2 regions of the Pseudoalteromonas sp. NSLLW218 genome follow, and region 1 is predicted to be linked to the other one. Evidence: predicted binding sites of a transcription regulator. Region 1 holds the regulator's gene; the other holds the start of a gene.

Region 1 (5,663 bases):
GCCAAGCGTTACAGTCTCACCATTGATATCTGCGGCTATAAACCCAGTAACAACATTTATTTTATTAGGAAAAATTAACTGCCCACATTTCTGCGCATTTTGCGCATGCATTAATTCACCATCATTCAAGGTAAAAAGAGTGCGGGCATCTTGAGCACATGCCTCAATATTTAGCTGCTGTAAATAAATGGCGAGTAAGCGTGCTGACCACAATTCGCCATGTGCAAGTAACGCAGCCTCTTTTAGCTGCTCAGCTTGAGCAAGTTCTGCAATATCAGTAAGTTCGGTATTTAGTGTTTTAAGTGCACTTCGTTTTAAATCAGCTTCTAATAGCTGCTCTATTAAGTCTCTTTGGTGATTATTTAACTGTAGTAAAATATCAGCTACCGCTTGATTGTCTTGCTTTTGATAGCTTTGCCAAAGTAATACTAGCGTATCGGTTGTCTTACCCGCAGCCGATACCACCACACAGTCACCCGGTTGAGTATGTGTAATTATTATTTTGGCAACGCTTTGGTATCGCTCACTTGAGCTTAAACTCGAGCCACCAAATTTATGTATACAATTAACCATATTTATACCAATTCGCTTAATTAAGTAGTCTATTTTGAGTTTAGTTGTTCTCGGCAACTGCTCCTGCATTGCTCTACCTCCTGCATCCATGCAGTCGTATATCAGAAATTTTTAACGAAGTTAGCGCCAGCTTTAATCCCTCAAATTGATTAGGTATTATTGCGGATTGGTATTGCTTACCAAAGCGCCGGACGGGCTGCACTTAATTTAACGTTACCACCAGAAGTGCCTGCACCTTTGCCTACACGGCCAACATTTTTATTTTGTCCTGGTTTTACAAGTTCAAACACTCGCTCAAAATCAGCAACTAAATCGTATATATCTTCAATACCTACCGAAATACGAATAAGCGTATCGCCCACACCCGCTTCTAAACGTGCTGTTGCGTCCATACCTGCGTGCGTCATAGTTGCAGGGTGACAAATTAAGCTCTCTACGCCACCTAGTGACTCAGCTAAACTAAAGGTTTTAAGGCTAGTTAAAAATGCCGCTGCGTCGTTTATATCGCCTTTAATATCAAAACTAACCATGCCACCAAAGCCAAGTTGCTGTGCTTTAGCAAGTTCATGTTGAGGATGTGACTCAAGACCTGGGTAGTAAACTTGGCTTACATATTCAGAGTTTTCAAGATACTTAGCTATTGCCAGTGCATTTTCTTGATGCTGTCTTAGGCGCACATTTAAAGTACGTAAACCACGAAGCGTTAAATAGCTATCAAAAGGCGCCCCCGTAATACCAATGTTATTAGCCCACCAAGCAAGCTCATCGCCTAACTCTTGTGTTGCGGCAATAACAGCGCCGCCTACTACATCTGAGTGTCCGTTAATATATTTAGTGGTTGAATGCACCACAATATCTACACCAAACTTAATAGGGTTTTGTAAAGCAGGCGACAAAAACGTGTTATCTGCTGCAACCAAAGCCCCGCATTGCTTAGCCACATCAGTAACCGCTTTAATATCTGTTAAACGAAGTACTGGGTTACTTGGGGTTTCTATCCAAATAAGCTTAGGTTTAATTACTAAAATTTGTTGAAGGCTTTCTTCTTTTGTTAAATCTAATATTTCGAGCTTTAGTAGTCCGCGTTTTTGTAAAGATGTAAATAAACGATAGCTGCCACCATAACAATCATGTGGAATTACTAACGTATCGTCACTATTAAGTAGCTGAGTAGCTAAATGCACGGCAGCCATGCCTGTAGCTGTAATTATGCCACGAGCGCCACCTTCAAGCTTAGCAAGCGTCTCAGCTAAAATATCACGATTAGGATTACCGCTACGACCATAATCATACTCACGCTTAGTATCAAAGTCGGCAAACGAATAAGTAGTCGATAAATAAATTGGCGGTACCACCGCACCATGATGTTTATCAGCATCAACGCCGTTACGTACAGCAATGGTTGCTTTGTTTTTTTCGCTCATATTCGTCACCTGATTAATTTGGATGTTTAGACGTCCAAAAGAGTAAGTTATCCGTTTTGATAAGTCAAAGTATTTTAAAGCTCTAGATGGCTATAAGTAGAAGGAGCCTCTGCGAATAACACATTTTAGCTCACAAAAGTGTGCCTATCTTTACACTCACAATAGGCTTATTAAGATAGATCGGTATCTATTATTTGACTATCTTTTTTAAATCGATAGAATTTCACGCATATTTACACGCTTTTTATACCGTGTGAGAAATTAATAATCTGAGGCAACGATACATCTTATGGCTAAATGGAATGGTGAGTATATTCACCCATACGCAGAACACGGTAAAAAATCAGAGCAAGTTAAAAAGATCACCGTTTCGATCCCGCTAAATGTATTAAAGGTATTAACTGACGAACGTACACGTCGTCAAATCAATAACCTTCGCCATGCTACAAATAGTGAATTGCTATGTGAGGCATTTTTGCATGCTTTTACTGGCCAACCTTTACCAAATGACGATGACTTACGTAAAGATAACGCCGAAAAAGTGCCAGAAGAAGTTAAAAAAATAATGCAAGAAATGGGTCTAGAAGTACCCGTTTTAAACGAAGAATAAATATTACAAAGACAAAAAAACCTCAGTAATTACTGAGGTTTTTTTATGTCTAAATTTTATTGCATAGCTCTACTGTATAGATTTACTGCATATAATTTTCTGGCAAATCAATTTGCGCAACACCTGACTCAACAGCAGCTAGGGCAACAGCTCTTGCTATACGCGGCAGTAAACGAGGGTCCATTGGTTTTGGAATAATATACTGTGCACCAAACTCTAATTTATCTACGCCTGCTGCTTTTAAAACTTCTGCAGGTACAGGCTCTTTAGCAATACTACGGATAGCCTCAACTGCAGCAATTTTCATTTCATCGTTAATAGCGCTTGCACGCACATCAAGCGCACCACGGAAAATAAACGGGAAACATAAAACATTGTTAACCTGATTAGGGTAATCAGAGCGCCCTGTTGCCATAATTAAATCGTTACGTGCGCCGTGCGCAAGTGCAGGATCAATCTCAGGATCTGGGTTTGAACATGCAAACACAACTGGTTTTTCAGCCATTAGCTTTAAATCTTCAGCCGCTAATAAGTTAGGGCCAGAAACACCTACAAACACATCAGCATCTGCAATTACATCTTGCAATGTACGCTTATCTGTATTGTTAGCAAAAAGCTGTTTATATTCATTTAAATCATCGCGGCGGGTATGAATAACACCTTTGCGGTCAAGCATATAAATGTGTTCGCGCAGTGCTCCGCACTTAATCAACAGCTCCATACACGCAACAGCGGCAGCGCCAGCCCCTAAACATACAATAATTGCATCTTCAATTGACTTACCTTGTACTTCTAACGCATTTAACATGCCCGCAGCCGTTACAATCGCAGTTCCGTGTTGATCATCATGAAAAACAGGAATGCTACAACGCTCTATTAATGCTTTTTCAATTTCAAAACACTCTGGTGCTTTAATATCTTCAAGGTTAATACCACCGAATGTATCGGCAATATTGGCAACCGTATTAATAAAGTCTTCTGTCGTACGGTGCTTAACTTCAATATCAATTGAATCAAGGCCAGCGAAACGTTTGAACAATAACGCTTTACCTTCCATTACAGGTTTAGACGCTAAAGGGCCTAAATTACCAAGTCCGAGAATTGCAGTACCATTAGTGATAACCGCAACCATATTACCTTTACCGGTATATTTATATGCATTTGCAGGATCTGCAGCAATTTCACGTACAGGTTCGGCAACGCCAGGGCTATAAGCTAGGGCTAAGTCTTGAACTGTTTCAGCAGGCTTTGTTAGCTCAATGCTAATTTTACCAGGTACGGGGTGTGAGTGATAATGTAGTGCTTGTTCACGAAAGTCAGACATAACGCGATGGTATCCTGCAATTTAAGTTAAAGTGAGAGGTGGAGTCTTGGGGTACGATACCCTTATTATTTTTAAATTCCAAGCAATATCAGGTCTATCCTGTTATATGCTATATCCTTTAATTTTAAGAGGTTTTTCAGTAACTTTGCAGGATTATATAAACATTTAATAAATAAAAATTCACCTAAAAAGTAAGTTTTAAGGTGCTTTTATGCCTAGTGAAATATTAAAAAAATGTATGTATAAAGTATCACCATAAACTTAAATAACAGCCTACTACTCTACTTTAAAAACAGATAAGCCCACGTTAGCTACTTTTATCAACCTAGTTAAAAATTGTACTATTTAAAATATAGAGAATATCTATCGATTTGTCTGTAAAGGTTTATGCATACTCAGAATAAGAATAGGAAATAGTTATGCAAAGAGGGATATATCCAAAGTTAGCTAAATGAGGTAATAAATGGCAAATTTTAGGCACAAAAAAAGCACCCTAAGGTGCTTTTTTTAACTAAACAGCAATAATTACTTCTTGCTGCTAAGTGCACCGAAGCGCTTGTTGAAGCGATCAACACGGCCGCCAGTGTCTAAAATCTTTTGCTTACCAGTGTAAAACGGGTGACACGCAGAACATACGTCTAAGTGAATGTCTTTACAAAGAGTTGAGCTAGTTTCGAATTTGTTTCCGCATGAACATGTTGCAGAAATTACTTCGTACTTAGGGTGAATACCTTCTTTCATAGGAACCTCTAGTTAAGGCCGCATCGCTCTCCAAACCCGAAGTCTGGCACCATACGTCGTTAAAACAAATTTGTTGGTGGCGGATTTTATCCAACAACGTTCCCCTACACAAGTATTTATTTATGTTTTAGCCAAAAAAGTGAACAATCTCTTCCTCAAGCACTATTGCTAGTAGGTTTTTTACGGTAATTTTAGTACATTACAGCATTAATTTTACGGGTTGAGTTGTTATGAGTTTTGTTGAAGTTGCTATTAAAGTCCCGCTCCCACGCACCTTTGATTATAAAATAGAAGAACAGCTCAGCGGCCTCTCAACGCCTTTACTACCCGGTATGCGCGTTTTGGTACCTTTTGGTAACCAAAAAAAAGTGGCTGTTGTTCTGGGTATTAAAAGCAGTACCGACGTCCCTTTAGATAAAATTAAGAATATTATAGAGGTAATAGACGACGCCCCTATTTTAAGTACTCAGCACCTAGATCTCCTTAGCTTTACCGCGCGCTATTATTGCTATCCTTTAGGCGAAACTATTCATATAGCGCTACCCGCTGTACTTCGCCAAGGTGAATCACCTGATAAAACCAGTATTAATATGGTTGCTTTAACTGAAAAAGGCGCAAAAGTACCGTCATTAAAAGCTAAAACACAGCTCAACTTATTAAAACAGTTATCGCAATCAGGTAAGTCATCGTTAACTGAGTTAAAGGCACTGGGCTTTAGTAAAAAAACAATAGATAGCCTAATAGATAAAGAGCTTATTACGCAAACTATTGAACACGATAACCAATGGCAAAGCGTTGTACCAACTGTCGGTAGCAAACCTATACTTAATAAAGAACAAGCGGTTGCCTGTACAGCAATAAATCAAAGTACTGGATTTAGCAGCTTTTTATTAGAAGGCGTCACTGGCAGTGGTAAAACAGAAGTGTATTTACAGTGCCTAGAAGAAGTATTAAAACGTGGTGAGCAAGCATTAGTATTAGTGCCAGAAAT
Region 2 (5,663 bases), 400 kb from region 1:
ATAACCAAAAATAGCTTTAATAAATAGCTTAAGCTGCAAATCTTTACTTGTATTTATTAATTCATTTCTCAAAGAACGGACATAAAAAAGCAAGCCACTAGGCTTGCCAAGAAGGGTGTGAATTAGTTTAGGCTCAAGCTCTAAGCAATTAGCTTTTCCGCAAGGTTCAATTCCATAATGGCTTTTAATAAACGGTATAAGTTTATTGATGCATCAATTTCTTCTTTACGGTTTGTTAAGCTTTCAATATTTAAGCCCAGCGGCACGTCTAAATGTGCACAGCTTTTAAGTATTAAGTCGAGGTTCTCGCGGCAAATACGGACGGATTCGCTTAATGTATTGTCTGCATCAAGCATGCGCCATTTAGTTGCCTCTGGCACTGAGATACCCAACCATTGCATAAATTCTAAGGTTTTTTCGCCGCCGCACGGGGTAAACGTTAATATAATACGTTGTGGTGTAATCCCTTGTGCTTTACATGTACGTGCGTAGCTAGTAATTAGCTCTATAGTCGCTTGTGCGTCGTAAACAGCTTGCGATATAAAAAACTGACAACCTTGTGCTGTTTTTTCTATTAATCGTTCGTGCTCATTTCGTTTACTTGAATGGCGCTCGGCAATCGTAACGCCCCCTAAAAAGAAATCATCTGATTGCTCAGCTAATGCTTTATACGCATCTGGCAGGCTTAGCTTTATATCGCCTACCGATGACGGGCTCCCTACTAAAACTACATTTTGTAAATCGTAGTCGTTTTTAGTTTCACTTAGCCAATCTTTAAATTCGCCTACGCCACGCTGCGCCACACTTTTATAAGTAATTACATCTTGTGCAGATAAATCACGTAGTAAATGGCTGTATTCACGCGGATCAACGGTTTGTTTAAACGCAAACGGGCGCGCTTGATTAGTTCGACTGCTTTCGTCTTGAATGTCGTAAATTATTACGCCGTCGTATTCAATTTCGTGTAAGCGACCTAATAGCTTTTCTGCAATAGTTTTTAATTGCGCTTTATCGGTGCCTATTTTAGGCGGGGTAGTACCAATAAGATAAACACCTTGATTGGTGTCCTCTATTTTCTCTTTTAATGATAAAGCCATAATCCTCATTCCAGCCAAGTGCGTTTTGATGGATTTAATATAGCAGCCATTTAGACGTCTAGATAGATTTATTTAGTGAAAATTTTTCAACTAACATGACTTTTATTCATACACAATTGTTCCCATTATTTATAAATGACACAGTTGTTTACATAATAAATTCCCTTGGGGCTCTTATATTTATTGGCTTTGGGGCATAATTAAAGAGTTAAATCTAACAACAAATTTGCTCAATTTAAAAAGGGACAACAATGAAATTTAAATTATTAGCAACTAGCTTAGCGGTATCGCTGGCGTTAACGGGTTGCGCCATGCAACAAAACCAAAGCACGCAAACAACAGCACAACAAGAACAAGTAAATAAAGCTGATGATCGTGTTTTTTCGCAAGATTATTTAATTGAAGAGCTAGAAAACGGCTTACGTGTCATGGTTGTTAAAACCGATTACCCTGATGTAGTGTCGCTGCAAATTCCGGTATCGGTTGGATCGCGTAACGAAGTTGAAGAGGGCAAAACAGGTTTTGCTCACTTTTTTGAACACATGATGTTTAAAGGCTCACAAAAATACCCTGAAGACGTATATTCAGACATATTAAAAAATTCAGGTGTTGATAACCGCGCTTATACAACAAACGATTACACAAATTACCATTTAAACTTTTCAAAGCAGCATCTTGATAAAGTACTTGAGCTTGAAGCTGATATTTTTCAAAACTTAACCTACACCAAAGAGCAATTTAGAACCGAAGCACAAACGGTAAAAGGTGAGTACTTAAAAAACAACGCGAGCCCAATTCGTAAATTATTAAGTGCTGTACGCGAAGAAGCCTTTGATAAGCACACGTATAAACACACCACTATGGGCTTTTTTAAAGACATAGAAGCCATGCCTGATCAAATGGCGTACGGGAAAGAATTTTTTGCTAAGTTTTATAAGCCTGAATATGTGTCACTTGTCATCGTGGGCGATGTAGACCCACAAGCAACAATGGCAATGGTTAAAAAGCATTGGGGAAGCTGGAAAAAAGGTAACTATGTTGCTGACATTACAGCAGAGCCTGTTCAACAAGCACCAAAATATTTGCACCAGCAAGATGAAGCACTACCAGGGCATTGGTTACTTGTATCGTACAAAGGCGCTGCGTGGGAGCCTGCTAAAAAGGACAGAGCGGCACTTGATTTAATTTCACAGCTTTATTTTTCAAATAATTCAGATCTATATCAAGAGCTAGTGGTCGACAAACAAATTGCCAGCCAAATGTTTACCTATAACCCAGAGACTAAAGATCCGGGTTTATTACACGTATTTGTTAAAGTAGAAAACGCAGACGATTTAGCCACTGCACGCGATGCGATTAACCGAACTTATGCAAAAGCACGCACTGAGCTTGTTGATGAGCAAAAGTTGAGTGATTTAAAATCGAACCTTAAATACAGCTTTATTAATGGCTTAGACTCATCGCAAGCGATTGCATCAACCCTTGCCAGCTACATGCATTTTGAGCGCGATCCTGAGGTTATAAACCAGCTATATAAATCGGCAGATGATATTACCAGCGCAGATATTAAAGCCGTTGCTAATAAATACTTTACTGATAACGCACGTACCACATTAACAATGTCGGCACTTGATAAAGCCCCAGGTTTTAAGCAAGAAGTTGATTTAAATACGCTTACTGCAAAGCTTGAACAAGCACCTGCGGCACCTGTATTTAAAGTGCTTGATAAAACGAATAGCTCGCCATTAATTGATGTTAACTTTTTATTCAATACTGGTGCGGCTGCCGACCCACAAGGTAAAAAAGGTGTTGCTGCGTTAACTGCGGCTATGCTTGCACAAGGTGGCTCAGAGGCGACGAGCTATAAAGATATTCAAAAAGCACTTTATCCGCTTGCGGGTAGCTTTGGCTACCAAATAGATAAAGAAATGCTGTCGTTTCAAGGGCGTATTCATAAAGATAATGCGGCGCAGTGGTATACACTTGTGAGCGATCAATTACTAAATCCAGGTTTTAGATATGACGATTTTAAGCGCCTTAAAAAAGAAATGATCGACGGCATTAAGTCAGGCTTAAAAGCATCTAACGATGAAGAGCTAGGCAAAGAAGTGCTATACAGTGCGCTTTACAAAAATCACCCTTATGAAAGTTACAACTACGGTGATATTTCGGATTTAGAAGCGTTGACGCTGGATGATGTTAAAGCGTTTTATAACAGCGAGCTTACGCAATCAAAACTCACGGTTGGCTTAATTGGGGCTGTGCCTGTAAAACTTAAAGCTAAAATGATGAGCGATTTTGCAACGCTACCAAAAGGTGAGCAAAGCCGTATAAGTATTCCTGATGCGCCAGTGCTTAAAGGTCATCATGCAACGATTGTAGAAAAATCGGCACAATCGACTGCGGTATCGTTTGGTTTTCCTATTGATACAATAAGAAGTAGCGAAGACTGGACAGCCCTTTGGCTTGTGCGTTCGTACTTTGGTGAGCACCGTAGTTCTAACAGCTTTTTATATGAGCGCATTCGTGAAACTCGCGGCATGAACTACGGCGATTACGCATACATTGAATATTTTCCACGTGGTATGTTTCAAACCAAGCCTGATGCAAACCTAGGGCGCTCTGAGCAAATTTTTCAAGTGTGGTTACGCCCACTTCGCTCTAATAACGATGCGCACTTTGCAACACGTACAGCCTTGTTTGAGCTAGATAAGCTAATTAAAAATGGTATGAGCGAAGATGACTTTGAAGCAACGCGTAACTTTTTAATTAACTTTGTGCCGCAAATGGTCGCAAGTCAAAATCGCCAATTAGGTTACGCACTTGATAGCGAATTTTACAACACAGATAGCTTTGTAAGTTACGTTACTAATAAACTTAAAACGCTAAGCGTTGCTGATGTAAATCGCGTTATTAAAGAAAACTTACAAACAGACAATGTTCAATATGTGTTTATAACTGCAGACGGTGCTGATATGCAAAAACGTTTAGCGTCTGAGCAAACATCACCAATGGTTTACAACACTAATAAACCTGCTGAGTTGGTTGCTGAGGATAAAGTAATTGCTGATTACAAATTAGCCATTCCTGCAAAAAATATTGAAGTGATGAAAGTCGATAAAGTCTTTCAATGAAGGTTTAAATAGTTATATAAGTTAAGATAATTAAAATGCCCCATATATTGGGGCATTTTTTATGGTGTTGGATATAGTATTGAACCAATTTTTACACCTAACCCAAAAAGTATCATTGCACTTATTATTACAACTAAAGTGATGTGGCCACGTAGCTCTTTCGACTTATATTTTGATATTGCTGTAGCTCTTTATTTCATAATAAAAAAAACAGTTATCATGCCTAATATGAAGCTGACTACTGATGACAATGCTAACACCGTGGTTATAGTGTGCTTGTTTAAAGTTGTTGCACCACCGAGAGGTGTTGTATCTTCATCAAGCTTAATTAATTTACCCTGGCGTACTTCTAAAACCGCGCATAAAGCCATTGTGGTTTCTTTTGATGCCGCGCCTTCTTTTTCTACCCGTTGGATTGTTCTCAAGCTTACATCGCAGGCATCAGCAAGTTGCTGTTGCGTCCAATTAAATTGCTGCCTAAGTTCTTTTATTGTTTTAGGATTAAGTTGCATTTTAAAGCTTCCCAATCAAGAATTCTAAAATTATAATTAGCAAGTAGCCACCAACTAGGCCTCCAAAAAAGCAGCCAAAAAGCACTTTTAACGAAGTTTTTGGGTTATTTAATAATGATGATTGTTCATAACTTTTTATAAATTGGCCATTTTTATAAAGTGAGCACTCTAACTTGCCAGTTAAAATATTACGCATTTCAAACATTACTTTAAAATCATTGTCACCAATATTAAATTGATGGCCACTGTGAATCCTTTGGTTACGCTTATTACTTATAAGTTCATCATTTACGTATACTTCTTCTTTCCCTGTAAAGTAGCTACCAAAACACGCTATTTGATCATCGCCATCTTGAAAGTAAAATTTGTAACCTAATTTTCTTGTATTTAATATATCGTTTTTCATCATCGTTATCCTTGTTGAGTTGATGATGCTAATTTAGCGTTTGTTTTTATTTTTTACGCCGTCAGCGGTACGCCAGTAGCTATATTGGCATATGACAGGTGAGCTGTCATATGTTGTTAGCTTTTGATTTTTATTAATTTATTGTATTTTAAGTATGTATTGGAAATTTTAGCAACTGTCGTATAACTTAATCTAAAAAGTGGGTATGTATTTAAAATATCATTTCTGGGTGCTAGGGCGTGTTGAACTCTGTGGATTGAAATTTGTTCAATCTAGGGTCGATTTAATCGCGGCGCGAGGTTTGTAACCTAGTGGGCTAAGTAAAAACCGAGCAACAAAGAGTTAATCGTCCCTAGAAAGAACCCAAAGGGCAGCGCATGTTTGGTCTTTATGCTGCGTTATCGCCTATTTATGGGGAGTAACCACGCTACATAGGCTCTGCCTTGCCTAAAAACCAAATATACAGCTGCAAATCCAATCACCAAAGATCAACACGCCCTAGTTATATCTAATA

What was found. The regulator MetJ, encoded in region 1, represses methionine synthesis genes. The targets are predictions, from matches to a motif close to TAGACGTCTAGACGTCTA.
Positions count from the first base shown of each region.
Region 2: a site for MetJ is predicted at 1,141-1,158, ahead of I6E80_RS02150 (methylenetetrahydrofolate reductase). Genes of this name have one in related genera too.

Region 1 is NZ_JADYWO010000001.1:70,918-76,580, reverse strand. It holds gene metL (bifunctional aspartate kinase/homoserine dehydrogenase II) at 1-573, opposite strand, end outside; gene metB (cystathionine gamma-synthase) at 750-1,997, opposite strand; gene metJ (met regulon transcriptional regulator MetJ) at 2,287-2,607, shown strand; gene I6E80_RS00300 (malic enzyme-like NAD(P)-binding protein) at 2,690-3,931, opposite strand; gene rpmE (50S ribosomal protein L31) at 4,457-4,672, opposite strand; gene priA (primosomal protein N') at 4,903-5,663, shown strand, end outside.
Region 2 is NZ_JADYWO010000001.1:468,747-474,409, forward strand. It holds gene I6E80_RS02150 (methylenetetrahydrofolate reductase) at 141-1,097, opposite strand; gene I6E80_RS02155 (pitrilysin family protein) at 1,349-4,231, shown strand; gene I6E80_RS02160 (helix-turn-helix domain-containing protein) at 4,423-4,743, opposite strand; gene I6E80_RS02165 (hypothetical protein) at 4,745-5,149, opposite strand.